DNA from 3 places in the Massilia sp. 9096 genome. Region 1 is predicted to be linked to each of the others. Evidence: riboswitches for the same ligand, from Rfam matches in the RefSeq annotation. Region 1 holds a riboswitch; each other region holds the start of a gene.
What was found. Region 1 has a riboswitch for thiamine pyrophosphate ahead of thiC (phosphomethylpyrimidine synthase ThiC). Riboswitches for the same ligand answer to the same signal wherever they lie in the genome.

Region 1 (9,534 bases):
ATGCTGGAGGCCAGCGTGCAGCCGCTGCCGTGGAACTCGCCGGGCAGGCGCGGCCAGCGCCATTCGCGCGCGCCGGCCGCGCCGGTCCAGCGGTTGACGACCACGGCGCCCTCGCCGTGGCCGCCGGTGATCAGGAGGTGCGGGCAACGCGCGGCGCTGGCCGCGATCGCCTGCGCTACCGGCGCCACATCCGTCTCCAGCGCCGGCAGCAGGCCGAGCGCCCGTGCTTCCGGCAGGTTCGGCAGCAGCAGCGTGGCATGCGCGAGCAGCGGCGCCAGGCTGTCCAGGGCGCTGCCTCGTGCAAGGGCGTCGCCGCGGCCGCTGCCCAGCACCGGGTCGAGCACCACCGCCAGATCGGGCTGGAGCGCGCGCAGCTGCGCCACGACCGCGGCGATGGCCTCGGCATTGGCGCGGTTGCCCGGGATGCCGAGCTTGACCGCGCGGATCGGCATCCGTTCGAGCAGCACGGCCGCCTGGCGCGACAGCAGCGCGCTGTCGACCGGGACGATGCCGTGCACGCGCTCGTTGTCCTGCACGGTCAGCGCGGTGACGATCGGCAGCGCGTGCGCGCCGTTGGCGCCGATCGCTTCGATGTCGGCCTGGATGCCGGCCCCGCCGGACGGGTCCAGGCCGGCGAACACCAGCACGCACAGACGCATCCGCGCCGGCGTCATACCCGCCCGGCCATCGGCGAGGAAGGCGAGGCGGCGAAGCGGCGCGCCATCCGGCCCGCCAGGAAGGCTTCGCGTCCGGCCTGCACCGCCAGGCGCATCGCGCGCGCCATGCGCACGGGGTCGCGCGCGTGCGCGATGGCGCTGTTCATCAGCACGCCGTCGCAGCCGAGTTCCATCGCGATCGCCGCGTCCGACGCGGTGCCGACGCCCGCGTCGACCAGCACCGGCACCTTGGCCTGCTCGATGATCAAGGACAGGTTCCACGGGTTGAGGATGCCCATGCCGGAACCGATCAGCGAGGCCAGCGGCATCACCGCGACACAGCCGATATCCTCCAGCATCCTGGCCTGGATCGGGTCGTCGCTGCAGTAGACCATCACGTCGAAGCCGTCGCGCACCAGTTCCTCGGCCGCCTTCAGGGTTTCGGGCATGTTGGGGAACAGCGTCTTCTCGTCGCCCAGCACTTCCAGCTTGACCAGCTTGTGGCCGTCGAGCAGTTCGCGCGCCAGCTGTAGCGTGTAGACCGCGTCGTTCGCGTTGTAGCAGCCGGCGGTGTTGGGCAGGATGGTGTAGCGCGAGGGCGGCACCGCGTCGAGCAGATTGGGCGCGTTCGGGTCCTGGCCGATGTTCACGCGGCGGATCGCCACCGTGATGATCTCCGCTTCGGCCGCTTCGGTCGCTGCGCGGGTCTGCTCGAGGTCGCGGTATTTGCCGCTGCCGACCAGCAGGCGCGAGCGATATTCCTTGCCGGCGATGACCAGGGGACGGTCTTCGCCAACGATGTCGTCAACCATGCCGCGCGCCGCGGCGTGCGAGGTGTTCATGTCGTTCATTGCTTGCTCCAATTTTTCAAGTGGCGCTCAGCCGCCGCCGATCGCGCGCACCACGTCGACCTTGTCGTGGTTCGCCAGCAGCGTCTCGCGCCAGCGCTCGCGCGGCACCACGCGGCGGTTGACGGCCAGCGCCACCGCCTGGCCCTGCAGCCCGAGCGATTCGACCAGGGCGAGCAAGGTCGCTTCGCCCGCCGATCCAGGCGCGGCATGCGCCGCGCCGTTCAGTTCGATCTCCAGCATGGCGCCGTCAGGCCTTCTGGTACAGCTCGGCGCCCTGGCGCATGAACTCGACCGCCTTGACTTGCATGCCGCTGGCCGCGTAGTCGCGCACTTCCTGCGTGATCTTCATCGAGCAGAAGTGCGGGCCGCACATCGAGCAGAAGTGAGCGACCTTGGCCGAGTCCTTGGGCAGCGTCTCGTCGTGGAACTGGCGCGCCTTGTCCGGATCCAGGCCGAGGTTGAACTGGTCTTCCCAGCGGAATTCGAAACGCGCCTTGGACAGCGCGTTGTCGCGGATCTGCGCGCCCGGATGGCCCTTGGCCAGGTCGGCCGCGTGCGCCGCGATTTTGTACGTGATGATGCCGTCCTTGACGTCGTCCTTGTCGGGCAGGCCGAGGTGTTCCTTGGGCGTCACGTAGCACAGCATCGCGGTGCCATACCAGCCGATGTTGGCCGCGCCGATGCCCGAGGTGATGTGGTCGTAGCCCGGCGCGATGTCGGTGGTCAGCGGTCCGAGCGTGTAGAAAGGCGCTTCGTGGCACTGCTCGAGCTGCAGGTCCATGTTCTCCTTGATCAGCTGCAGCGGCACGTGGCCCGGGCCTTCGATCATGGTCTGCACGTCGTGCTTCCAGGCGATTTGGGTGAGCTCGCCGAGGGTGCGCAGCTCGGCCAGCTGGGCTTCGTCGTTGGCGTCGTAGATCGAGCCGGGACGCAGGCCGTCGCCGAGGCTGAAGGCGACGTCGTAGGCCTTCATGATTTCGCAGATCTCTTCGAAGTGCGTGTACAGGAAGGATTCCTTGTGATGCGCCAGGCACCACTTGGCCATGATCGAGCCGCCGCGCGAGACGATGCCGGTCAGGCGGTTGGCCGTCATCGGCACGAAGGGCAGGCGCACGCCGGCGTGGATGGTGAAGTAGTCGACGCCTTGCTCGGCCTGTTCGATCAGGGTGTCGCGGTACATCTCCCAGGTCAGCTCTTCGGCCTTGCCGTTGACCTTTTCCAGCGCCTGGTACAGCGGCACCGTGCCGATCGGGACCGGGCTGTTACGGATGATCCATTCGCGCGTCTCGTGGATATGCTTGCCGGTCGAGAGGTCCATCACGGTGTCGCCGCCCCAGCGCGTGGCCCAGGTCATCTTCTCGACTTCCTCGCCGATCGACGACGTGACCGCCGAGTTGCCGATGTTGGCGTTGATCTTCACGAGGAAGTTGCGGCCGATGATCATCGGCTCCGATTCCGGATGGTTGATGTTGGCCGGCAGGATGGCGCGGCCGCGCGCGATCTCGGAGCGCACGAATTCCGGGGTGATCTCGCGCGGCACCGAGGCGCCGAACGACTGGCCCGGGTGCTGGCGGCCCAGCATCTGCGCCATGCGCTGGCCGGTCGGGCCGGCCGCTTCCAGGCTTTGCAGGTATTCCTGGCGGCGCAGGTTTTCGCGGATGGCCACGAATTCCATTTCGGGGGTGATCAGTCCAGCACGCGCGTAGTGCATCTGCGTGACGTTGCGGCCGGCCACGGCGCGGCGTGGCTTGCGCGTGAGCTGGAAACGCAGCTCGGCCAGCTTGGGGTCGTTCAGGCGTTCGGTGCCGTAGTGCGAGGTCGGGCCGGGCAGTTCCTCGGTGTCGCCGCGCTCGCGGATCCAGCCGGCGCGCAGCGCGTCCAGGCCGGAACGGATGTCGATGCGCGCATCCGGGTCGGTGTACGGACCGGACGTGTCGTAGACCCAGACTGGCGGATTCGGCTCGGCGCCGAACGAGGCGGGCGTGGGCGACTGCTGGATTTCGCGCATCGGCACGCGGATGTCCGGACGGCTGCCGCCGACATAGACCTTGCGCGAGTTGGGGAGGGGTTCGACCGCGGCGGCATCGACGATGGCGCTGGCGGACAGGAATTTCGGATCGGCGTTCAAGTGCACTCCTTGTTGGCGACTGAAGATCGATCCAGCAGTCAGGAGTGCAAAGATGCGGACGGTCCCGATGGGTGCACGTACGCGGACTCTGTAGCTTCCCTTCGCTGGCATTATCCAGATCAGGTTCGGAGGGTATTTCTCACCCGCGCCGACAGTTCGGCGCAGGACCCCTAGCGTTGTGCCGCCCTTCTTGTGACAGGCGACGGGGCGGAGTGTACGCCGGTTTTTCTGCGATGGCAAACCCGGCGAGGGCGGTGGTGTCGCAGAAAGTTTGATGCGATACTATCCGCCCCGCCGACACCACGCATCCCATGGCCACTCTGACTCAGCTGTTGCTGTACCCGATCAAATCCTGCGCCGGCATGGCCGTGGCGTCCGCCACGCTGCTGGAATCCGGCCTGATGGCCGAGGGCGTGCACGACCGCGAATGGATGCTGGTGACCGACGACGGCCAGTTCCTGACCCAGCGCGAACACCCGCGCATGGCCCTGATTCATCCCCGTCCCGACGGGGACGCCTTGCGCATGCGCGCACCCGCGCAGGAAGACCTGCTGCTGCCGCTGGCCTGGAGCGACGCGGCCCCGGTGCGCACGGTGCGCATCTGGGACGACCTGGTCGACGCGCTTGACTGCGGCGACGCCACGGCCGCCTGGTTCAGCGCCGCGCTCGGCGCGCGCTGCCGCCTGGTGCGCTTCCCACGCAGCGCCGTGCGTCCGACCAGCGTCAAGTGGACCAGTGGGGTGCCGTCGCAGACGCGCTTTTCGGATGGCTATCCGCTGCTGCTGATCGGCCAGGCTTCGCTCGACGACTTGAACGCGCGCCTGCGCGCCGCCGGCCGCGCGGCGCTGCCGATGGACCGCTTCCGCCCCAACCTGGTGGTCGACGGCATCGACGCTTATGAAGAAGACTACATCGCGCAACTGAGCGCCGGCGGCATCGCGATCCGGCCCGTCAAACCGTGCGCGCGCTGCCCGATCCCGGCGATCGACCAGGCCACCGGCATCCCCGGTCCCGACCCGCTCGACATCCTGCAAAGCTACCGCGCCAATCCGCGCCTGGATGGCGGCATCTGCCTGGGCATGAATTGCATCGTGGGCGCCGGCGCCGGCCAGTTGCTGCATACGGGGCTGGAACTGGACGTCGATCTGGCATTTTGACAACGATTTAATTACGAGCCTGTTAGTTTTCGCGATTTTTTCGTTTTCTGGCGCGATAACTAGGCATAATTACAGATAATTGCCGAGGGGGAACGATTCATGCATGAGCGTGGCGCCAGCGTGCGCGAACTGATAGCCGAGAACGAGGCTCTGCGCCGGCAGCTTGCGAGCCTGCTCGACCAGGCCGAGAGCAATCACGCCATCATGATGCGCCACCAGGCCTTCGACCTCGAGCTCGTCGGCGCGGCCAATTTCCCCGAACTGGTCGGCACGATCTTCCGCCTGCTGCCGGTGGTGTCCGACCTCGACATCGTCACCCTGGCGCTGGTCGACACCGGCGCCGACATCTACACCGTCATGCACAAGCTGGGCGTCGATTTCGAAGCCTTTCCGAACTTGCTGTTTTATGAAAGCGTCGAGGAACTCGGCTACGACCTGGAGGCCGGCATGCCGCCCAAGCCGCGCCTCGGCCTGTACCACCCGGTGGCGCAGCGCATGGCGTTTCCGCAGCCGCCCGCCGGCCTGGCCAGCGTCGCGCAGGTGCCGCTGCTGCGCAACAAGCGCCTGATCGGCAGCCTGAACCTGGGCAGCCGCGACCCCGGCCGCTTCACGCCGATCCTCGGCACCGACTTCGTCGAGCACATGGGCTCGATCATCGCGATCTGCCTCGAGAACGTGATCAGCAACGAGATGCTGAAGTACATCGGCCTGACCGATGCGCTGACCGGCGTCTACAACCGCCGCTACATCGACCGCCGCCTGCTCGAGGAGATCGCGCGCGCGCGGCGCCAGGCCTACCGGCTGTCGTGCATGTACATCGACGTCGATTACTTCAAGCAGGTCAACGACACTTACGGCCACCAGGCCGGCGACGACGTGCTGCGCGAAGTCGCCGCGCGCATCAAGGCCGAGCTGCGCATGTCGGATGCGCTGGGGCGCTTCGGCGGCGAGGAATTCGTGGTGCTGCTGATCGACGCCGACCTGGACAGCGCCTGCATGGTGGCCCAGCGCATCCGCGCCGGCATCGCCGACCAGCCCTTCCTGCTGGCGGACGGGCAGGGGCTGGCGGTGTCGGTGTCGATCGGCGTCGCCACGCTCGGCGTCGCCACGCTCGGCGACGTCGCGCGCGAGCACCCGACCGAGGGCGTCGCCCAGCAGCTGCTGGCCCAGGCCGACCAGGCGCTGTACGCGGCCAAGGGGGCGGGGCGCAACCGGGTGGTGGCCGCGGAATAAGGGCGCGAAGGCCAGCCTGAAAATCAGCGCAGCAGCCGCCCCTCCGCCCGCGTCACCGCCGACCCGGTCCCGCGCAGCACCACCACGTCGCCGGCGCGCAGCTCGGTGTCGCCGCCCGGCTCGATGCGCTCGTTCCCGCGCCGCAGCGCGGTGATCTCGGCCCCGACCTCGTCCAGGTCCAGGTCGGCCACGCAGCGCCCGACCGCGCCGGCGCCTTCGCGCAGCGTGACCGAGTGCAGGCGCACGTAGCTGTGCTCCTGGTCGTCGGCGAGGTCGCCGGCGCCGGGGAAGAAGCCGCGCAGGGTGGCGTAGCGCTCGTCGCGCGCGGCCTGTACGCGGTGCACCACGCGCCGCAGCGGCACACCCATCACCACCAGCGCGTGCGAGGCCAGCATCAGGCTCGATTCCAGCGCCTCGGGCACCACCTCGGTGGCGCCGGCCTTTTTCAGCACGTCGAGTTCGGTGTCGTCGTGCGCGCGCACGATCACCGGCAGCTTGGGCGCCAGTTCGTGCACCAGGTGCAGCACCTTGAGCGCCAGGCGCGTGTCGGCGAAGGTGATCACCAGCGCGCTGGCGCGGTTGATGCCGGCCGCGATCAGCGCTTCGCGCCGGCCGGCGTCGCCGTAGGAGACGTTGGCGCCGGCCGCGTGGGCTTCCTGCACGCGCTCGGGGTCGAGGTCGAGCGCGTACCAGGGCAGCTTTTCCTCGGACAGCAGGGTCGCCAGGCTCTGGCCGCTGCGTCCGAACCCGGCGATGATCACGTGCTTTTGCGCCGCCATCGTGCGGCTGGCGAGCTGGGTCAGCTGCAGCGACTGCAGCATCCATTCGTTGGCCGCGACCTTCATCGCGATCTTGTCCATGTTGGCGATGACGAAGGGGGCCGCCAGCATCGACAGCACCATCGAGGCCAGCACCAGCTGGATCAGGTAAGGGGCGATCAGGTGAGAGTCCGAGGCGAGGTTGAGCAGGACGAAGCCGAATTCGCCGGCCTGGGCCAGGGCCAGGCCGGTGCGCATCGCGATGCCGTCCGAGGAACCGAAGGCCTTGGCCAGCAGCGCGATCAGCGCGAATTTGAGCAGCACCGGCACCACCAGCAGGAACAGCACGATCCACCAGTTCTCCGCCACCAGGCGCAGGTTGAGCAGCATGCCGATGGTGATGAAGAACAGGCCGAGCAGCACGTCGCGGAACGGCTTGATGTCCTCTTCCACCTGGTGCTTGTACTGGGTTTCCGAAATCAGCATGCCGGCGACGAAAGCGCCGAGCGCCATCGACAGGCCGGCGTGCTCGGTGATCGCGGCCGCGCCCAGCGTCACCAGCAGCAGGTTGAGCATGAACAGCTCCTGCGAGCGCCGCTTGGCCACCACGTTGAACCATTTGCGCATCACCTTCTGGCCGAAGAACAGCAACAGCGCCAGCACGCCGGCCGCCTTGATGCTGGCCCAGGCCAGCGTCATCGCCAGTTCCTCGGCCGGTTTGGCCAGCGACGGGATCAGGATCAGCAGCGGCACCACGGCCAGGTCCTGGAACAGCAGGATGCCGATGATGCGCCGCCCGTGCTGGCTCTCGAGCTCCAGGCGCTCGGTGAGCAGCTTGGAAACGATCGCCGTGGAGGACATCGCCAGCGCGCCGCCGAGGGCGAGGGCGGCCTGCCAGCCGATGTGCAGCGACGGCGGCAGGTAGCGCGTGAGGCTGGACACCAGTACGGTCGCGACGATGGTCAGGAGGACCTGGGCCAGGCCCAGGCCGAACACCAGCCGGCGCATGGATTTCAGCTGCTGCAGCGAGAATTCCAGGCCGATCGAGAACATCAGGAACACGACGCCGAATTCGGCCAGCGCGTGGGTCGAGGCGCCGTTGTCGGCCAGGTTCAGCGCATGCGGGCCGATCAGCACGCCGACCGCCAGGTAGCCCAGCATCGGCGGCAGGTGCAGCATGCGGAAGGCGACCACGCCGAGGACTGCGCTGCCCAGCAATAAAAGGGTTAATTCCAGGCCGGAGGTCATTCAGCGCGGTCTGTCAAGATGTGGTTTGTTTCGACTGGCAAGTTTTTTGCTTTCTTAATTCGGCTATACTTTGAATATGAGTGTAACCCATGAAAAAATAATGTTGACAAGTTTTGACGCGGCCCAGGCGCGTCGTGCGCTCGATCTTGCGCGCGACGCCCTGGAGATCGAGGGCGAAGCGATCCGCAAACTGGCCGAGCGCCTGGATCGCGACGACAGCGTGGCGCATGCGGTTCCCGAGGCGGTCGCCCTGATGCTGGCCTGCCAGGGGCGCGTGGTGGTGTCGGGCATGGGCAAATCGGGCCACGTCGCGCGCAAGATCGCCGCAACCCTGGCCTCGACCGGCACCCCGGCCCTGTTCCTGCATCCGGCCGAAGCGGCGCATGGCGACCTCGGCATGGTCACTCCCCAGGACGTCCTGATCGCCATCTCGTATTCGGGCGAAAGCAGCGAGCTGGCGGTCGTGATCCCGGCCGTCAAGCGCATGGGCGTGCCGGTGATCGCGATGACCGGCCGTCCCGACTCGCGCCTGGCCCAGGTGGCCGACGTGCACCTCGACGTCGCGGTCGACAAGGAAGCCTGCCCGCTGAACCTGGCGCCGACGGCGTCGACCACCGTCACCTTGGCGCTGGGCGATGCCCTGGCCGTGGCGCTGCTCGAACTGCGCGGTTTCAAGTCGGAAGACTTCGCGCTGTCGCACCCGGGTGGGGCCCTGGGGCGCCGTCTGCTCACGCACGTGCGCGACGTCATGCGCAGCGGCGCCGCGGTGCCGAAGGTCAAACCCGACGCATTGCTGACCCAGGCCCTGCTCGAGATTTCGGAAAAGGGCATGGGCATGACCGCCGTCGTCGACGAGGCCGGACGCCCGGTCGGCGTGTTCACCGACGGCGACCTGCGCCGCCTGATCGAAAAGGCCCAGGACTTTTCCAGGGTCGTGATCCGCGACGTGATGCACGCCAATCCGCGCCGCATCCACCCCGAGCAGCTGGCGGTCGACGCCGTCGCCGTGATGGAAGAATTCCGCATCAACCAGATGCTGGTGACGGACGCCGACGACGTGCTGGTCGGCGCGCTGCACATCCACGACCTGACCCGCGCCAAGGTGATCTGATGGGCGTCCCACTGGAACACATGCAGCGCGCGGCGCGCGTCAAAGTCATGATCTTCGACGTCGACGGCGTGCTCACCGACGGCAGCCTGACCTACGACGCCAACGGCGAGATCACCAAGACGTTCTTCGTGCTGGACGGCCTGGGCATCCAGCTGCTCAATCGCAGCGGCGTGCAGACCGCGATCATCAGCGCGCGTACCTCGCCGATCGTGATCAAGCGCGCGGCCGACCTGGGCATCACCCACGTCTTCCAGGGCCAGCACGACAAGCGCATCGCGTTTGCCGAGCTGCTCGAGAAAACCGGCGTCACGGCCGAGGAGTGCGGCTACATCGGCGACGACGTGATCGACCTGCCGCTGCTGTCGCGCGTCGGCTTTGCCGTCACGGTGCCG
Region 2 (9,534 bases), 2.4 Mb from region 1:
GCCTGAACTTCGATTCGACCTACGAATCGATCACCAAGGACTGGTACTTCGACCCGGCCATCACGCGCGCGATCCACGTCGACATCCGCTACATGCTGTGGGTGATGAAGGAAGTCGACCATGCCGACAACCTGCTCAAGGAAATGACGATCCGGTAGCCTGGGAACTGACCGGAAACCAGACGTCGAAGCGCGTCTCGCCCGGCACGCCCGGCGCCAGCGCGTAGCGGCAGCCGTGGCGCGTGAGCACCTCGCGCACGAACACCAGGCTGATGCCCTGGCCGCCCTTCTTGGTGCTGAAGAAGGGCGTGAACAGCTGGCGCAGCGGCGTCTGTTCCAGCAGGCCGCCGGAGTCGATCACCGACAGGCGCACGTGCCGCGCCTCCCGGGCCAGCTTGATGCGGATGGCGCCGCCGCTGCCGCCGCGGCCGTCGCGATCGCGATCGCGCGATTCGTCGACCGCCTCGATCGCATTCTTCACGATATTCAGCAGCGCGCCTTCGATCAGCTGCACGTCCAGCATCAGGGGCGGCACGGCGTCGCGGCGCGCCCAGCCGAGCGCGATGGCGCGCGCCTTGCACGCATCGCGGTGCAGCCACAGGATATCGTCGACGACGTCGCCCAGGCTGGCCGGGCGCAGCGCCGGCGCCGGCATCTTGACCACTTCGGTGAAGCGGCCGATGAACTGGCCCAGGCTGGCGTTGCGCCGCTTGACGGCGACGATCGCGGTGGCGAAGTCGCCGGCGTCCGACTCGTTCAGCTGGCTGCGGTAGGTCAGCAGCGATTCGAGCACCGAGCCGGTCGCCGCCACCGTGTTGTTGACTTCGTGCGCCAGCACCCGGATCAGGCGCGCGTAGGTGGCGCGCTCCGAGTCCTCGAGTTCCGCGGTCAGCTCCTCGACCATCAGGAAGTGGCGCGCGAAGCCGCGGTCATAGAACTGGCCGCGCTGGGCGCGGTAGCGGCGCCCGTCCAGGTCCGTCATCAAGCGGCTCTCGCCGGGCGGCTGCGCGGCCAGTTGCGCGGCCAGTTCGCGCGCGCGCGTGCGGGCGCGCGCATCGAGCGCGGGCGCGAACTTTTCGGCATCATCTGCATCGCTGTCGATCCAATACGACAGGGGCCGTCCGAGCGGCTGTTCGAACCCGAGCAGTGCGCCGGCGCTGGGGTTCATCAGGCTGATCGCGTGGTCGAAGTCGAACACCAGCACGGCGGCGGGCGTGGCTGCGAGCAGGCGGTCGAGGAAACCCTGCTGCTCGCCGGCCGCCAGGCGTTCGCGGTGCAGCGCGGCCAGCATGGCGTTGAAGGCGTCGACCAGTTCGTGCAGCTCGCGGCTGCCGGCGCTGTCCAGCATCGCCAGCCGGCTCGCGTACTGCTGGTCCTGCAGCAGGTCGCGCAGGCGGCGTGTGTAGCCGAGCGGCTCGAGCGCCTGGCGCACCAGGCGCCAGCCCAGCGCCAGCGTCGCGAGCAGGGCCAGCTCCGCGCCCACGAACAGCAACGGTTGCTGCGGCAGCAGCAGCGCGGCGCAGCCGTACAGCGGCAGATGCAGCGCCAGCAGGTAGACGAACAGGCGCGTTTGCAGCGTCATGCGCCGAAGCCGTCGGACAAGCGATCCTCGATGGCGATGCCCGCGCCCAGTCCATGGCGCTCCAGGCCCAGCCCGTAGTCGAAGGCGACGCGCGCGGCGATGTGGCGCGCCAGCAGCCCGATGTCGCTGCGCCGTTCGCGCAGCGGCGGCAAGCGGATCGTGATCAGGTTGAGGCGGTAGAACAGGTCTTCGCGGAACTCGCCGGCGGCCACCAGCTCGGCCAGCTCGCGGTTGGTGGCCGAGACCACGCGCACGTCCGCCTGGCTCGACGTGCTGGCGCCAACCGGCTGGTAGCGCCCGACCACCACGCCGGCAGCGTCGACGGTGGTGTCGACCGCGCCGCGCCGCACCTCGGCGATGGCGACGTCGGCGCCGGCCACGCTCGGGCGCAGCACGCGGTTCAGGCCCCAGGCCGCGCAGGCGAGAAAGGCGAGAAAGGCGAAGGCGAGCATGCCGGCGGCCAGGCGTTGGCGGCCGCGGCGGCGCAGGATGTCGATGCTGAGGGCCTGGTCCATGAGCGAAAGCGGAAAAGTTCGGATGCTTTCCCGCTTCGCAAGCGCCGTGCCAGGGCCGTTCTACCGGGGCGGCGCCGGGTTTGGCCCGCTTGCGCGCCCGCGCGTGTGCCCGCGTGCGGGCAGCGCTGTCCGGATCCGGACACCTCGCGCCGTGGCGAACGGCTTGCGCATTCGGACGCCAGCTTCCATAATCGACCGTTGGCCTGCCTTCATGGCACGCCGCGTCTCCATCTTTCCAGCGCGCGCATGAACGATCCGATCACCTTCCTCGGCTTTCCCACCACCTTGCTGGAGCTGCTCTCCTTCGTGCTCTCGGTTGCGACGGTGCTGCTCAACATCCGCAGGAACCACTGGGCCTGGCTGTTCGCGATCGTGTCCTCGGCCGCCTACGGCATCGTGTTCTTCCGCTCGCGCCTGTACGGCGACGCCGGCCTGCAGGGCGTGTTCATCCTGGCCTCGATCTGGGGCTGGAGCGAGTGGCTGCGCGGCAGTGACAAAGATAACGCGGCCGGCGCGCAGGCCGGGGCGCCGGCGGTTTCGCGCCTGAGTGCCAGGGGCTGGGCCTGGTCGCTGGCCGGCTGGGCGATCGGCTTCGCGCTGCTGTCGAACTTCCTCGGCGTGTACACCGATACCGACGTGCCGCGCATCGACGCCTTCCTCACCGCCGGCAGCCTGCTCGGCACCGCGCTCACCGCGAAAAAGAAGATCGAGAACTGGCACACCTGGATCGTGGTCGACGTGCTGTACGTCGGCCTGTACGTCTACAAGGGGCTGCACCTGACGGCGTTCCTGTACGCGGTGTTCGTCGTGATGGCGCTGGTCGGCCTGCGCGCCTGGCGTGCGGCCGCGACCGAACCGGCGGTGGCGGCATGAACCTGCAGGCGGCAGAACCCGGGAACCCGGCGCGCATCGCCATCCTCGGCGCCGAATCGACCGGCAAGTCGACGCTGGCCGAAACCCTGGCGCGCCGCCACCGCACGCTGTGGGTGCCGGAATACCTGCGCGAGTTCGTCGACACCACGGGGCGCGTGCCCTACGAAGACGATCAATCGGGCATCGCGCGCACCCAGCGCGCGCGCGAGGACGCGTGCGCGCGCGAGCTGGCCGGCCGTCCCGGCGCGCTGCTGTTCTGCGACACCGCGCCCTTGATGACGGCCGTGTACAGCCGCTTCTACTGGGGGCGGGTGCCGCCCGATCTGCTGGCCCTGGAGGCCGCACACGACTACGCGCTGACGCTGGTCGCGGCGCCGGATCTGCCATGGGTGGCCGATGGCTTGATGCGCGATTCCGAGGATGTGCGCGCACGCGTGCACGCGACCCTGCTCGAGGTACTGGACGCGCGCGGCATCGCTCACGTATTGGTGGAGGGCGACCTGCCGCAGCGGGTGCGGCAGGTCGAGGCGCTGCTGGCTTAGAAATCCACCTGCGCCGACAGGCGGAAGGTGCGCGGCGCGCCCGGGATCAGGTAGCCGCCCAGCTGCGGCGTGACGTCGCCCCAGTAGAACTTGTCGAACAGGTTGTCGACGCGGCCGCGCACGGTGACGCGGGTACCGGCCAGCGCCAGGCGGTAGGACGCGCCCAGGCCGAACACGTGGTAGCCCGGCACGAACACGCTGTTCTCGACGTCGAACGCCTTCTTGCCCGAGTAACGCCAGTTGGCGTCGACCTTCAGGTCCGGCACGTTCGGCACCGCGTATTCCACCCAGGCGGTCGACTTGAAGGCCGGGACGTCGGTGACGCGCTTGCCGTCCAGGGTCGGGTCGCCCGTGCCTTCCTGGCGCGTGTTCAGCGCCATCAGGGACAGGTTCCAGCTCAGGTCCGCGCTCGCCTTGCCGCCCGCCGTCACTTCCAGGCCGCGATGGGTTTCCTGGCCATTGCGCACGTAGGGATTCAGGTACTGCGTCGCGCCGCCCACGAGTACGGGGATGGTCTGGTTCGGGTCGGTGTATTCGAGGCCCTGGCGGATCTCGAACAGCGAAGCCGACAGGCTCAAGGCGCTGCCCAGGTCGGCCTTCGCGCCGATCTCGGCCTGGTGCGCACGCGCCGGCGCCAGGATCTGGTGCTGGTTGGCGGTGCCGAACGGGGCCGCGCCGCCGTTCTGCAGGCCGTGGCTGAGCGCGCCGTACACGTTCCAGCCCGGCGCCACCGCATAGACCAGGGCCAGGCTCGGCAGCGTGAAGCTGTTGTCGCTGTGGACGTAGCCGGGCACGTCCAGCGTGTCGTCGTACTGGTTGCGCTTGAGCTGCACGTGGCGCAGGCCGGCATGCAGGGTCAGGTCGTCGGTCAGCTTGACGATGTCCTGGGCGAAGACGGCCGTCTCCTGGTCGGTGCGGCGTTCGAACACCGGGCCGGTGGTACGGCCGGCGGCGGCCTGCGGCGACACCAGCGGATGCCAGATGTTGCTGTAGCCGACGTAGTCGTAGACGTCGTCGCCGAGGCTGTCGTGGCGCTCGTCGTACGAGGCGCCGACGGTCAGCTCGTGACGGAACCGGCCGGTGGCGAACTTGCCGTGCACCTGCGCCTGCACGCCCCACGGGGTCTTGCGCTCGCCGGTGCTCTGGTAGTCGTAGACGTCGTAGTCGCCGTTCGAGCAGAAGCCAGGGTAGTAGCCCTCGCCCTCGTTGCTGCAACCGTAAGGGAAGGCGGTGTAGTCGTTGCGGCGGAACCAGTGCTTGTTGGCGGCCACGGTGGCCAGCCAGTCCGGCGCCAGCTTGTACTCGAAACGCAGGCCGAGGTTGGTGTCCCAGGTCTGGACCGGCTTGGTCCAGGGCTGGTCGTTGAGCAGCATCTTGGGCGACACGCCGCTCGGCAGGTAGAGGTTCTGGATCAGCTGGAAGCCGGGCGCCGTGATCTGCGCCTTGCGCTGGTAGTCCATGTCGAGCTGCAGCAGCGCGTCCGGGCTGATCTGCCAATCGAAAGCGCCGGAGATGAACTGGCGGTCACCGTTGGCGCCTGCCACGTACGGGTGGATGTCTTCGGCCGCCACGTTGATGCGGTAGCCGAAGCGCGGGTCGGCAAAGCGCCCGCCCAGGTCGATCGCGCCGTACAGCGTGCCGCGCTCGCTCACCTGCACCGTCGCTTCGCGCAGCGGCGTGGCGGTCGGGCGCTTGGTGACATAGTTCAGGATGCCGCCCGGGGTGGCGACGCCGGCGGTGAGGCCGGCCAGGCCCTTGAGCACCTCGATGCGTTCCTTGTTCTCGAGCGGGATCTGGGTGTCGCCGGGAATGGCGAAGCCGTCCTTGCGGTAGCTGTAGTCGTTGTCCAGGGTGAAGCCGCGGATCGAGAACGACTCGGCGTAGCCGACCGCGTTGTAGGAATCGCTGACCGAGGCGTCGTAGCGCATCGCATCGGTGGTCGAGCGGATCGACAGGTCCTGCATCTGCGTGCGGGTGAACACGTCGATCGAGACCGGCGTGTCGACCAGAGGCGCATCGGAAAAGCCGCCGACGCCGGCGCGCTCGCCACCGGTGCGGGCGCCGGTGACGACCACTTCGGCGACCGGGCCGGCTTGCGCCGCCTGCTGGGTTTGGGCCTGCTGGGTCTGGGCTGACGCATCGATGGCGAACGCCTGCGCGATGGCGCAAGCCAGGATCGAGTACTGCAAGGGTTTGTTCATGGGTTTGCTCTCTCGGCGCGCCGTTGGGCTGCGCTGCTTTTTATAAGCCGGAGCCAACGGGGAAGGGCAAAACGAGGAGGGGTGCTGCTCTGCGCTTTCCTTCGCTGGCATTATCCAGATCAGGTACGAAGGGTATGTCTCACCCGGAAGCGCACTCCCAGGACCCCTAGCGAAGGCGCGAGTGTAACACGAGCGCGCCCCATGGTGGTGCTTCTGTCAACCGTGGGCGACACGCCTTGCCACATGTTTGCCACGTGCTGCAGCTGCGCCCGCCTCAGATCTGGGCCGGCTCCAGCACCGGCGCCGGGTGCTCGATCTGCGCGCGCGCGTGCAGCAGGTGGCGCTGCAGCGCGGTGCGCGCCGATTCGCCGATCAGGCGCCAGTGCTCGCGCCGCTGGGCCGCGCGCTTGCGGTGCTTGGAGGGCATGTCCGCCAGCGGCTTGACGTAGAACGGCAGCGCAATCAGGTAGCCGGGGCCGCCGCTCATTTCGGCGCCGCCGAGGATCTTCCAGAAGCCGTCGTAGGCGTTGGCAAAGTGCTTTTCGGGCGCAGGATCGTAGGCGACGTGGGCCTCGCCGCGGATCGCGGCTACCTTGTCGATGCCGACCGCCTGGGCGATGCCCTGCATGGCGGCGAAGCAGAAGAAGCTCGGCGAATTGTTCGGGAAAATCCGCTCGAAGGCTTCGAAGGCCGCGCCGGAATCGGCCCAGCGCCCCTGGTTGCGCGCGATGAAGGGCACGACCGGCGTGTCGAGGCCGAACATCGCTCCCTCGAGCCAGCTGAATGAGAGTCGGTGCAGGCATTTGCCGTCCGCGACCAGGGCCAGCGTCAAGTCGCCCTCGGCATTGCTGCGCGACGCCATTTCGAGCTGGATGACGAAGCTGGCGCCGTCGTCGTCGTGCTGCCACAGCGGCAGCGCACGCGCGCCGTAGACCCCGGCCTTGTAGGCATCGTTGAAGGTGGTTTCTTCAAAGCGGTAGTGGCTCAGCACGGCTTGCACGCGCTGGCGCACCGGCAAGCCCTTGATGAGGTAGTCGCGGTGGCTGAGGTGGTGGAAGGGATCGTCGTCGCCGGGCTGGGCGACGTGGTTGCGGTAGACGCCGAGCCGGCACAGCGCGCGGTGCTCGCGGTAGTAGGCCAGGACGCGCATGCTGCGTGCGACGCACAGCATCCAGGTAGAGAAACTGTACTGGCTGCGGCGGGCGATCCAGTGGCGGGTCAGGTGAGCGAAAATCATGAAGCGCTCCGTAGGGATGTGATGACGGGTTATATCTTGTCGCACTCGCCTCCTGGGCAAAGTGAGATTGCTCAACGGAAATAAATCATTCCGAGCGTCAAGGTCGACCCATGCCGTCACCCATTCCCTGTCTTGTTTTTGTTGTGATCATGTCTCTTGTTATTGATCTTTTGGCAGCCCTAATTTGGCAACCCGAAGACTAGCACGATTGCCGCGCCGAACATCGGGATCATGAGGAATAATTGAGTCAAACCGAACAACATAAGGAGCGCCTGATGGCGTATGAACTTTTTTATTGGCCCACCATCCAGGGGCGCGGCGAGTTCGTGCGCCTGGCCCTGGAAGAGGCCGGCGTGGACTACGTCGACGTGGCGCGCGAGCCGGGCGGCATGGCGCGCATGATGGCGGCGATGGACGGCGCCGACCATCCCTCGTTCGCGCCGCCGTTCCTGAAGGCCGACGCTCTGGCGATGGGGCAGGTCGCCAACATCCTGCTGTACATCGGCCAGCGCCACGGCCTAGCCCCGGGCGACGAGCAGGGCCGGCTGTGGGTCAACCAGCTGCAGCTGACCATCGCCGACCTGGTGACCGAGGCGCACGACAGCCACCACCCGATCGCGTCCTCGCTGTACTACGAGGACCAGCGGCCGGAAGCCAAGCGCCGCGCCGCCGATTTCCTCGAGACGCGCTTGCCGAAATTCCTGGATTACTTCGAGGGCATCCTGGGTCGGCCCGAGCCCAAGGACTACCTGCTGGGCGACCAGGTCAGCTATGCCGATCTGTCGCTGTTCCAGGTCCTCGAGGGGCTGCGCTACGCGTTTCCCGGCACGCTGGCGCGCATCGACGCCAACTACCCGCTGCTGGGCGCATTGCGCGAGCGGGTGGCGGCGCGTCCGCGCATCAAGGCCTACCTGGCCTCCGCGCGGCGTCTGCCGTTCAACGAGGAAGGCATCTTCCGCCACTATCCGGAGCTGGACGGCCAGGCCTGACGGCGAGGGCCGGCGCGTGCGTGCACACGGGGTCGAGGCAGCGCATTTCGTTATTGTTTTGGCTACCCGAGTGGGGTAGGATCACAGGGGCCATCGAACCACCTCAGGAGCCCCATGACCCAACGCCGCCAGTTCCTCATCAACGCCCCGCTCGGCCTGCTGGCCGTGAGCGGCGCCGTCCGCAGCGCCGACGCCGCGGCCGCCATCGCCAACGATCCGCTGCCGCAGGACGGCGCCACCCCGGGTGCGCCGCCCACCTTCGGCGCCACGCCGGCGGTCGGCCCCGAAGTCACGCCCGCCACCTTCGCCGAGGCCGAGAAGCTGATGCAGGTGAGCCTCAGCCCGGCCCAGCGCCGCATGGCCGCCGACAACTGGCGCATCTCGCTGGCTTCGACGATGGAGCGGCGCACCGGTCCGAAGAAGGTGGCGCTGGAGCCCGGCCTGGCGCCGGCCACCGTGTGGGATCCGGCCAGCATCGCGCCCGGTTTGAAAGGCCCCGCGCAGGCGCGCTTCGTGCGCACGCGCGCGGGCGCGGGCCCGTTGCCCGCCAAGGACGAGGACATCGCCTACGCGCCGGTGACCCAGCTGTCGCGCTGGATCGAGTCGCGCGCCATCAGCTCGGAGCGCCTGACGCGCATCTATATGGAGCGCATCCGCCGCCTCGACCCGAAGCTGCGCAGCGTGATCACCCTTACCGACGAGCACGCGCTGGCCCAGGCGCGCCAGGCCGACCGCGAGATCGCCGCCGGCAAATACCGCGGCCCGCTGCACGGCATCCCGTATGGCGTGAAGGACCTGCTCGACACCGCCGGCATCCGCACCACCTGGGGCGCCGAGTTCAACCGCGACCGCGTACCGCAGCAGGACTCGGCCGTGGTGGCCCGGCTGAACGCGGCCGGCGCCGTGCTGGTGGCCAAGCTGAGCCTGGGTGCGCTGGCGCTGAACGACGTCTGGTTCGGCGGCCAGACCGTGAATCCGTGGCTGCTCGAGGAGGGCGCCTCGGGCTCGAGCGCCGGCCCGGGTGCGGCGACCGCGGCGGCGCTGGTCGCGTTCTCGATCGGCAGCGAGACCGGCGGCAGCATCGTCAGCCCGTCGATGCGTTGCGGCGTGACCGGCCTGCGCCCGACCTATGGCCGGGTGCCGCGCACCGGCGCCATGACGCTGTGCTGGTCGCTCGACAAGCTGGGACCGATGACGCGCAGCGTCGAGGATGCGATGCTGGTGCTGCAGGCGATCTCGGGCACCGATCCGGGCGACGTCGCCAGCCGTGCGGCCAAACTGGACTTCGACGCCGGCGCGAAAGTGGCCGGCCTGAAGTTCGGCTATTTTGCCGACTGGATGAAGGAAGCGCCGGCGACGAGCGTCGACCGCGCCGCGCTGGAGAGCCTGCAGAAGATGGGGCTGAAAGCGGTGCCGGTGACGCTGCCCGACTGGCCCTACCAGTCGCTCAACACGGTGCTGTTTGCGGAAGCGGCCGCCGCGTTCGAGGAGATCACGCTGGACGGACGCGCCGACCAGTTGAAAATGCAGGTGCCGGATGCCTGGCCGAACCTGTTCCGCGAAGCGCGCTTCCTGTCGGCGGTCGACTTCGTGCAG
Region 3 (9,534 bases), 3.6 Mb from region 1:
TTGGCCGAGCGCAGGCGGCCATCCGGGCCGTGCACGACGACGCCGGCCGGCAAATGGTCGAGCAGATCGTCGAAGCGGCGCTGGATCTGCTGCGCAGTGGTGGCGCTCATGATGTCGCGAGCCCTCCGGACTGATCAAAACACGTGACGAACGGATTGATTGGAAGACGATATTAGCAGATTCGTTCTCATGCGCGCACGGGTTCCCGGCGCCGGCTGGCCGACCGACATCCCGCGCATCGACACTCGCGGACAGGTCGCGCTCAATGCCGAACCTGCCCGCGCAGCTTTGATCTGCATCAAAGATTCGATCCCGTTCCCGCTGGTATAACGAAAACGACCCACGACTGGAGCCCGTCATGTACAAGACGATCCTGGTTTACATCGACGGCGGCCCGCATCAGTCCAGCCGGCTGCGCGCCGCAGCCATGCTCGCCGATGCGCACGGCGCGCACCTGGTCGGCAGCGCCGCCACCGGCATCTCCTGGATGGATTTCGCGCTGCTGACCGGTTCGGCCGGCGCGCCCATTCCTGCCGACGATTTCACCGCCCTGCGCGAGTCCGCCGCCGAGCGCCTGCGCGCGTTCACCGTCCAGGCCGCCGCGCTCGGGGTGGCATCGTACGAGGCGCGCCCGGTCGAGGACATCGCCGACTACGCGCTGCTGATGCAGTCGCGCTACGCCGACCTGATCGTGCTCAGCCAGGACGACGACGCCAGCCCACGCGCCGGCCTGGGTGCGCGCGTGCGCGGCCTGCCCGAGCGCGTGGCCCTTCACGGCGTGCGTCCGGTCCTGCTGGTGCCCGGCGCCTGGCAGGGCGCGGTGCTGCCCGGGACGGCGGTGGTCGGCTGGGATGGCGGCATGTGCGCGCTGCGCGCGATGCAAGCGGCCCTGCCGCTGCTGCAGGCGGCGGACGGCGTCAAGCTGGCGCTGGTCAATCCGAACGAGCTGTCCGAGCTGCACGGCGAAGAACCGGGCGCCGACATGGCGCTGTACCTGGCGCGCCACGGTGTGAAGGTCGAGGTGGTGGTCGAGCGCACCCGGGCGACGGTCGGCGACGCCTTGGCCGGCATCGCGCGCAACTGCGGCGCCGGCCTGATGGTCAGCGGCGCCTACGGCCACAGCCGCTTGCGCGAGTGGGTGCTGGGCGGCGCCACGCGCGAGCTGCTCGAGCGTGCGCCGGCGCCGCTGCTGCTGGCGCACTGAAGAGCTTGTCGGGCATCCCCCCATTCGAACATCCGCTGGCGCGTCCGGTTATTGCCTTTCACGGAAAAGCGTGAAGCCGGCCGACCAGCGCGTAAATTGCTACGCGGCAATCGGCCTGCTGCCTCGACCATCATACCCCGGGCTGTATTGCGTCTTAAACATTTGACACGAGCATCAAAACCGGCGAGACTCAACGGATATGTTAGCGCTATGTGTTTAATGGTAGGGAATGTTAAACATGCATCGCCAACGCAATAACAAACCCAGGAGACATTTATGAACAGCGTTGCTCTGGAGAGCACCCGTACCCTTCCGGAGGCGGAAAACACCCGCCTCATCATTCTGATCAGCTGCGTCGCCACCATCGGCGGTTTCCTGTTCGGATTCGACAGCGGCGTCATCAACGGTACCGTCGACGGCCTGAAGCAGGCCTTCCATTCCACCTCCGCCGAGCTCGGATTCGAAGTCGCTTCGATGCTGCTGGGCTGCGCCGTCGGCGCCTTCTCCGCCGGTCGCCTGGGCGACCGCTGGGGACGCCGTACCGTGCTGCTGATCTCGTCGCTGATGTTCCTGGTGTCGGCGCTGGGCGCGGGCTTTGCGACCAGTTCGGTCGTCTTCGTGTGCGCGCGTGTGCTGGGCGGCTTCGCCGTCGGCGCGGCCAGCGTGATGTCGCCGGCCTACATCGCCGAAGTGGCCTCGGCCCGCTACCGCGGCCGTCTGGCGACGATCCAGCAGATCGCCATCATCAGCGGCCTGACCTGCGCGTTCCTGAGCAATTACGTGCTGGCCAAGGCGGCCGGCAGCTCGGTCGGCGTGCTGTGGCTGGGCCAGGAAGCTTGGCGCTGGATGTTCTGGATGATGGCGGTGCCCTCCGCGCTGTTCCTGCTGCTGCTGCTGACGATCCCGGAAAGCCCGCGCTTCCTGGTCGTCAAGAAGCGCAAGGACGAGGCGCTGGCCGTGCTGGAGCGCCTGTACGGCGCCGCCTCGGCACGCGAAAAATTCGCCGCGATCGACGTGTCGCTGTCGGAGGACCATCACCGTCCGCGCTTGTCGGACCTGGTCAGCAAGGCGACCGGCAAGCTGCGCCCGATCGTCTGGGTCGGCATCGGCCTGGCGACCTTCCAGCAGCTGGTCGGCATCAACGTGGTGTTCTACTACGGCGCCGTGCTGTGGCAGGCGGTCGGCTTTTCTGAAAACGACGCCTTGCTGATCAACGTGCTGTCGGGCAGCCTGAGCATCGGCGCCTGCATCGTCACCGTGTTCCTGATCGACCGCATCGGCCGCAAGCCGCTGCTGTGGGTCGGCTCGATCGGCATGGCGGTGACGCTCGGCCTGGTCACGCTCGCTTTTGCCAGCGCCTCGATCGACGCCGGCGGCAAACTGGCGATGTCCGGCACGATGGGTGTGCTGGCCCTGGTCGCGGCAAACGTCTACGTGATCTTCTTCAACGTGTCCTGGGGCCCGGTGGTGTGGGTGATGCTCGGCGAAATGTTCCCCAACCAGATCCGCGGTTCGGGCCTGGCGGTCGCCGGCGCGGCCCAGTGGACGGCCAATTTCCTGATCACCGTGACCTTCCCGATCCTGCTCACCAGCATCGGCCTGGCCGGCGCCTACGGCCTGTACACCCTGGCCGCCGTGGTGTCGATCTATTTCGTGGTGCGCAGCGTGCAAGAAACGCGCGGCAAGGAACTGGAGCAGATGGAAGGCTGAGGACGCTCGGCAGCGCCGCGTGCCTGGCCGGGGCGCTGCGCCTTGGCCGCCAACGACAAGGCCGTTGATGATGGATTGCGCATCGTCAACGGCCTTTTTTTATGGCGCCGCATTCATCGGGCCATGAACACGGCCACGGCGTCCAGCACGGCATGGTCGGTTTCCCGGTTCAACAGCTGGCGCGCGCGCGCCGGCGTGACCAGGTGGACCGCCTGCGATTCCCACCCCATGTCGGCCGGGTGCCCGCCGACCCGGCGCGCCAGATAAAACCGGGTGAACGTTTGCGTGCGGCTGAAGTCGCCAAGGTATGCAGTCAGCGCCACCAGCAGACCCGACTCTTCCCAGATTTCCTTGATCGCGGTCGCCTGCAGCGACGCGCCAGGCTCGACGCGGCCTTTCGGGAACGTGGCCTGGTAGCCGCCAAAGCCGTTCGACGGCGCGACCAGCCAGATCCTGCCGTCCGGTTCCAGCACGACCGCGCCGGCAGCCGCACGCATCCCGGCCGGCGCCAGATGAGGCGGCGCGGCCACGCTCGGCCCCGTGCTCGCCTGCTTGAGTGCGTGGTCGATCTCGGATTGCGTGCAACGGGTCAGTTCCACCCCGTTGAGCATGCGCGCGCAGGTGCTGCCGGGGATGAAGGTCAGGCCGGCTTGCGCGTCCGCCAGGTTTGCCAGATTGGCTTCGCAGGACGGCGCATGAATGCGGTGCTTGCGGCCATGCTCGTCGAGCTGGGGATGATAGGTCCACGCTTCTTCCATGCGTTCTCGTTTTCAGGTACGGCCAATTCGATTCAAGAAGGAGGCAAGGACTATATCAGACGTCACGCGGGTGGACGCCCGATCGAGCGCCGCCGCCGTTCTTGCCGGCCCAGCTGGTGTTATCGGTGGGTGTCGGTTAGTTGCAAATATTCTGGACGCAGGTGCTTCAGGCGCCGCCAGTTCGATGCGTCGCCGGTATCGATACGCATGGGGCGGTGCTCGCACGCGGCCATCTGGCGCAGCTTGACGAAAATGAGGGGGCCGTCGACGCTGAACGGCTGGCGGCTCGAGCCGGGAGGATTGCGCAGGTACCAGCCGGCCGGATACTGTCCCTGGTCGTCCGAGAACGTGCCGGACAGGACGAGAATCTCCTCGCCGCCGGTGTGCTGATGGCGGGGAAAGAAGGAATCGGGCGCATAGCGGACGATGCTGGTCGCACGGCCCTGCTCTGCACCCACGCGGTCGAGCATGACCCGGCTGACGCCGCCCTGGGGCGACTCGACCCAGCGATAGTCGTCCGGCGTGACGATCGCGGGCAAGGAGAAATCGGCATTAATAAGCAGCATTGACAAGCATGGCCTGGCTAGGGAAGACGGTTCCGTAAGTCTAGCGAAAATCCGAACTCGAGGTCCGGCCGGCGTCCCGACACGATATCGGCCAGCGCCCGCCCCGAGCCGCAACTCATCGTCCAGCCAAGCGTGCCGTGACCGGTATTGAGGTACAGGTTGGCATAGCGCGTCCTGCCGACATAGGGCACGTTCGACGGCCTCAGCGGCCGCAGGCCGGCCCAGTAGCTGGCCTGCGTGTAGTCGCAGGCATCGGGGAACAGTGCGCGCACCCGGTTCGTGATCGCTTCGCAGCGCACCGTGTTCAGTTCACGCGAATAGCCGCTCAACTCGCAGGTGCCGGCCACGCGCAGGCGCGATCCCAGCCGCGACATGACGAGCTTGTGGCCGTCGTCGGTCAGCGACACCGTCGGCGCCGCGGCCGGATCGATGACCGGATAGGTCGCCGAATAGCCCTTGCCGGGATAGATCATCAGCTTGAGCCCCAGCGGCGCGAGCAGCACCGGCGAAAAACTGCCGAGGGCGACGACCACGGCGTCGGCATGCAGCACCCGGTGCCGGCCTTCGCCGTCGATGACCTCGACGCCCTCCACCCGGCCGGCGTCGACCAGCAGGCGCGTCACGGTCGTGTTGTAGCGAAAACGAACACCCATGGTCTCGCTCCGGGCCGCCAGCTGCGCGGTGAACTTGTAGACGTCGCCGGATTCGTCGGTCGCCGTGAAATCGGCGCCGACCAGCCTGGGGCGCGCCGCGCCCAATGCCGGTTCGAGCCGCACCGCCTCGTCGGCATCGATCGTCATGCGCGGGCAGCCCAGTGCGCGCATCGCCGCCGCGGCGCGGCAGGCCTTGTCGAATTCCTGTTGGTCGGTATAAAAGTGCAGGATGCCGCGCGCCAGGTTGTCGTATTCGATCCCCGTTTCCGCCCGCAACGCCTGCAGGCTGCGGCGGCTGTAGTCGGCCAGTGCGACGATCTGGCGCAGGTTGGCGGCGACCCGCGCCGGCCGGCATTCGCGCAGGAACCGTAGGCACCAGCGCCATTGCAGCGGATCGGCGCGCAGGCGAAACAGCAGCGGCGCGTCCTCGCGCCCGAGCGAGCGCAGCACCTTGAGCAGGCTGGCGGGATTGGACCACGGCTCGGCATGCGAGACCGAGATCTGGCAGCCGTTCGCGAAACTCGTTTCCAGCGCCGGACCGCCCTGGCGTTCGAGCACGGTCACGTCGTGACCCGCCTGGCGCAAGTACCACGCCGAGGCCGTGCCGACCACGCCCGCTCCCAACACGATGACGTTCAAGTTCACTCCTCAAATCGCAAAGGACTGGCGATCCAGCAGGGGCGCAGAAGAATGGTCAGCGGGCAGTCCGCACAGGCTTCTCGAGCTTCCCTTCGCTGGCATTACCCAGATCAGGTTCGAAGGGACTCTCTCACCCGCGCGTCGGACTGGACGACACAGGACCCCTAGCTTTTGCCGTCGCTCGCGCAACGGTGGGGCAAGTGTACGCATGGGTGACGTGATTGGCAAATGGCAATTCCTCGCGAGCGACTCGCGTACTCGACATGAGGCGCTCGGAAAAGGTCCTGGATGCGGTAACCCATATTCGTGCGCGCCTCCATACCGGAAGTTGTGTTCATATAATCAGGCGGCGTCCGCATCGAACCCTTCGAGGAGTACAACATGACGATTGCAGTGACTGGCGCTACCGGCCAACCGGGCCGCCTCGTAATTGCCGACTTCAGGAGCAAACACGATGAATGATATTTCCCGCGACAGCTTTCAGGCCGCGGTCGTACGGCAGCAAGGCGGTCCGTTCGTTCTGGAAAACGTCGGCCTGCTGGATCTGCGCGACGACGAGGTGCGCGTGCGCGTCGTCGCCACCGGCATGTGCCATACCGACATGGTCGCCCGCGACCAGATGTACCCGGTCCCGCAGCCGATCGTACTCGGGCACGAGGGCGCTGGCGTAGTCGATGCCGTCGGTCCCTCGGTCAGGAAGGTGGCGCCCGGCGACCATGTCGTGCTGACCTTCCTCTCGTGCGGCTATTGCCGGCCTTGCGAAGAAGGCGCCCCAGCCAGTTGCGAGCGCTTCAACGACCTGAATTTTTCCGGTCAGCGCCACGACGGCTCGCACGCCCTGCACGATCACGAGCAAGAGGTACTGAACGATCGCTTCTTCGGCCAGTCGTCCTTCGGCCAGTACGCCATCGCCAACGAGCGCAACGTGATCAAGGTCCGCCAGGATGCTCCACTGGAGCTGCTGGGGCCGCTGGGCTGCGGCATCCAGACCGGTGCGGGCGCCGTGATCAATGCCCTCAAAGTCGGCCCGGGCAGCAGTTTCGCGGCCTTCGGCGGCGGTGCGGTGGGCTTGAGCGCCGTGCTCGCGGCACGCGCGTCCGGTGCGACAATTATCTTCGCCATCGATGTCGTGCCCTCACGGCTGGAGCTGGCCAGGGAGCTCGGCGCAACCCACGTCATCAACAGCCGCGAGCAGAATCCGGTCGAGGTGATCCGCCAGGTCACCGGCAGCGGCGTCGATTTCGCGCTGGATTCGACCGGTATCGCTCCCGTCATCCGCTCGGCGGTCCTGGCCCTCAGGCCGCGCGGCAAATGCGGGATCGCCGGGGCCTCGAAGCCGGGCACCGACCTCGCGCTCGACGTGAATGACCTGATGCAGAACTGCAAGCACATCTTCGGCATCGTCGAAGGCGACAGCGTACCCGACATCTTCATTCCGCAGCTGGTGGATCTGTTCATGCAAGGCCGCTTCCCGTTCGACAAACTGGTGAAGTTCTATGCGTTCGACCAGATCAACCAGGCAGCCGAAGACAGCGAAAAAGGCAGCACGCTGAAACCGATCGTCCGGATTCCCTGAGACGGCGATGGGTCGGTGGCGGCCGAGGCAACACGGAAATGGAAAAACAAAAAGGCCAGCATCTCTGCCGGCCTTTTCGCTGAATTCTGGTGGGCGGTGCAAGTTTCGAACTTGCGACCCCAGCAGTGTGAATGCTGTGCTCTACCCCTGAGCTAACCGCCCTACTTTTTACTGCTTTGCTGCGATTGTGTCGCTGCAATGACGAGCATTATAGGGGGACTTTTGCGTTTTGTCACCCCTGCAGAGAATATTTTCTCCAAACACATTCGCCTTTGACGCCTTTGTCGAGCGCGGCCAGCAACTCGTCGTGCGACGCGAGTTCGTCCACGCTGGCCGACAGCACCAGGATCTCGCCCAGCGGGCCAGCTTCGACGGGTGTATCGCCGCCGGCCGCTTCGACTTCCACGTCCATCGACAGCGTATTCTGGCCACGGGTCATCGCCAGGTAGACGTCGGCCAGCAGTTCGGAGTCGAGCAGCGCGCCGTGCAGCTTGCGGTGGGCGTTCGAGATGCCGTAACGGTCGCACAGCGCATCCAGCGAGTTCCGCTTGCCCGGGTGCAGTTCCTTCGCGTGCACCAGGGTATCGATCACGCTGCGGCAATGCTTGACGAACGGCGGCAGGCCGGCCAGTTCGAACTGGTAGTTCAGGAAGGCCAGGTCGAACGGCGCGTTGTGAATGATGATTTCGGCGTCGGCGCAAAAGGCGCGCAGCTCTTCGGCGATCTCATGGAACTTCGGCTTATCGCTCAGGAATTCCGTGGTCAGGCCGTGCACCGCCAGCGCGCCCTCGTCGGACTCGCGTTCGGGGTTGACGTAGCGGTGGAAATTATTACCGGTCAGCTTGCGGTTGAAGATTTCGACGCAGCCGACTTCGACGATGCGGTCGCCGGTGCGCGGGTTGAAACCGGTGGTTTCGGTATCGAGGACGATTTGGCGCATGCGCTTAGAGAATACGAATTCGCAAAGAAAATCAAAGAGTTATTGTACCAAACACGGCGCGGCGGCGCAGGCCCGGGCGCTCAGCGGCGCACCGAGGCGGCGCCCATGTTGGCCAGTGCGTCGGCCCGCTCGTTGCCCGGATGGCCGTTGTGGCCGCGCACCCAGCGCCATTCGACCGCGTGCTGCTGCTGGGCCGAGTCGAGCGCCTTCCACAGGTCGTCGTTCTTGACCGGCTCCTTGGCCGAGGTCTTCCAGCCGCGCGCCTTCCAGCCGTGGATCCATTCCGAGATGCCCTTCTGCACGTACTGGCTGTCGGTGTGCAGCACCACGTGGCACGGGCGGTTGAGCACGCCCAGCGCCTCGATCACGGCGCGCAATTCCATGCGGTTGTTGGTGGTGTTCGGCTCGCCGCCGAAGATTTCCTTTTCATGGCCGCCATCGGCCACGAGGAGCGCGCCCCAGCCGCCGGTGCCTGGGTTTCCCTTGCAGGCGCCGTCGGTAAAAATCTCTACTTTGGTTGTCATGTTCTTATGATGATTTGTTGCGTTCGTTACGGTTGGTGGCCGGCACCGCCTGCGGCGCCCGGCTCGACTTCTTGTTCCAGGCCGGGCCGATCAGGTGCATGCCCTTGACGCGCTTGATGGCGTGGATGATGTAGACCGCGCCGAAATACGGCCACCAGCGCTGCCCGGCGCCTTCGACGAAGTGGAAGCGCTCCAGCCACTGGCTGCTGCGAAATGGCGGCGCATAACACCCGAAATGGCTGCGCGTCACCCCAAGGTTGAGCAATTTTAACCAGTCTTTCAGGCGCAGCATAGAGATGAACTCGCCCGCTGTCGGCAGGTAATTGCTGCTGGTGATGCGCCCCATGCCCTGGCGCACGCCCCACATGCTGGCCGGATTGAAGCCGCAGATGATCAATTGCCCTTCCGGGATCAGGACGCGCTCGACCTCGCGCAGCACCTGGTGCGGTTCGGCGGCAAATTCCAGCACATGCGGCAGCACCACCAGGTCCAGGCTTTGCGACGCGAACGGCAGGTCGGCGAAGTCGAGCGCCACCGCGATCTGCTTGTTGTTGCGGGCATAGGCCAGCTCGTCCGCCGTCGAGGTGCGCGTCGCCGCCTGCCATTTGTTGGGCATGCGGTTGGCCGCCAGCGCGTCGATCTGCGGCACGCCGATCTGGACGGCGTTGAAGCCGAAGATGTCGGCGGTCAGCTCGTCCAGGCAGGCCTGCTCCCACGCGCGCACGTACGCCCCCGCCGGCGATTGCAGCCAGCGGTCGAGCGCTATAATGGATTTTTCGGATGCTGCGCTGTCCATGCCTTCCCTTTTACGATCCCACCCATGCCTTCATCGCCCCGCAATCTTTCGGTATTGACCGTTCCTGCATTCAAGGACAACTATCTCTGGCTCATCCATGACGGCGCGCATGCGGCGGTCGTCGACCCCGGCGATGCCGGCCCCATCCTCGAGGCCCTGCGTGTCAAT

Region 2: linked by a shared signal. The riboswitch ahead of FA90_RS10520 (TonB-dependent siderophore receptor) and the one ahead of thiC (phosphomethylpyrimidine synthase ThiC) in region 1 are both predicted to bind thiamine pyrophosphate.
Region 3: linked by a shared signal. The riboswitch ahead of FA90_RS05400 (D-amino acid dehydrogenase) and the one ahead of thiC (phosphomethylpyrimidine synthase ThiC) in region 1 are both predicted to bind thiamine pyrophosphate.

The regions. Positions count from the first base shown of each region.
Region 1 covers NZ_JQNN01000001.1:4,864,100-4,873,633, forward strand. Annotated here, with positions in the region: gene FA90_RS21115 (hydroxymethylpyrimidine/phosphomethylpyrimidine kinase) at 1-674, opposite strand, end outside; gene FA90_RS21120 (thiazole synthase) at 671-1,468, opposite strand; gene thiS (sulfur carrier protein ThiS) at 1,535-1,747, opposite strand; gene thiC (phosphomethylpyrimidine synthase ThiC) at 1,755-3,635, opposite strand; TPP riboswitch at 3,715-3,817, opposite strand; gene FA90_RS21135 (MOSC domain-containing protein) at 3,947-4,792, shown strand; gene FA90_RS21140 (diguanylate cyclase) at 4,892-6,025, shown strand; gene FA90_RS21145 (monovalent cation:proton antiporter family protein) at 6,049-8,031, opposite strand; gene FA90_RS21150 (SIS domain-containing protein) at 8,108-9,142, shown strand; gene FA90_RS21155 (HAD family hydrolase) at 9,142-9,534, shown strand, end outside.
Region 2 covers NZ_JQNN01000001.1:2,477,797-2,487,330, reverse strand. Annotated here, with positions in the region: gene FA90_RS10545 (S46 family peptidase) at 1-158, shown strand, start outside; gene FA90_RS10540 (PAS domain-containing sensor histidine kinase) at 136-1,581, opposite strand; gene FA90_RS27250 (sigma 54-interacting transcriptional regulator) at 1,578-2,096, opposite strand; gene pnuC (nicotinamide riboside transporter PnuC) at 2,343-2,969, shown strand; gene FA90_RS10525 (AAA family ATPase) at 2,966-3,511, shown strand; gene FA90_RS10520 (TonB-dependent siderophore receptor) at 3,508-5,712, opposite strand; TPP riboswitch at 5,792-5,890, opposite strand; gene FA90_RS10515 (DUF535 family protein) at 5,987-6,949, opposite strand; gene FA90_RS10510 (glutathione S-transferase) at 7,225-7,938, shown strand; gene FA90_RS10505 (amidase) at 8,053-9,534, shown strand, end outside.
Region 3 covers NZ_JQNN01000001.1:1,228,159-1,237,692, reverse strand. Annotated here, with positions in the region: gene FA90_RS05425 (GGDEF and EAL domain-containing protein) at 1-110, opposite strand, end outside; gene FA90_RS26220 (hypothetical protein) at 160-330, shown strand; gene FA90_RS05420 (universal stress protein) at 359-1,204, shown strand; gene FA90_RS05415 (sugar porter family MFS transporter) at 1,481-2,914, shown strand; gene FA90_RS05410 (NUDIX hydrolase) at 3,028-3,672, opposite strand; partial or broken gene FA90_RS05405 (cupin domain-containing protein) at 3,846-4,235, opposite strand; gene FA90_RS05400 (D-amino acid dehydrogenase) at 4,256-5,530, opposite strand; TPP riboswitch at 5,601-5,706, opposite strand; gene FA90_RS05395 (NAD(P)-dependent alcohol dehydrogenase) at 5,985-7,106, shown strand; tRNA gene FA90_RS05390 (tRNA-Val) at 7,194-7,268, opposite strand; gene dnaQ (DNA polymerase III subunit epsilon) at 7,339-8,046, opposite strand; gene rnhA (ribonuclease HI) at 8,127-8,570, opposite strand; gene FA90_RS05375 (class I SAM-dependent methyltransferase) at 8,575-9,366, opposite strand; gene gloB (hydroxyacylglutathione hydrolase) at 9,391-9,534, shown strand, end outside.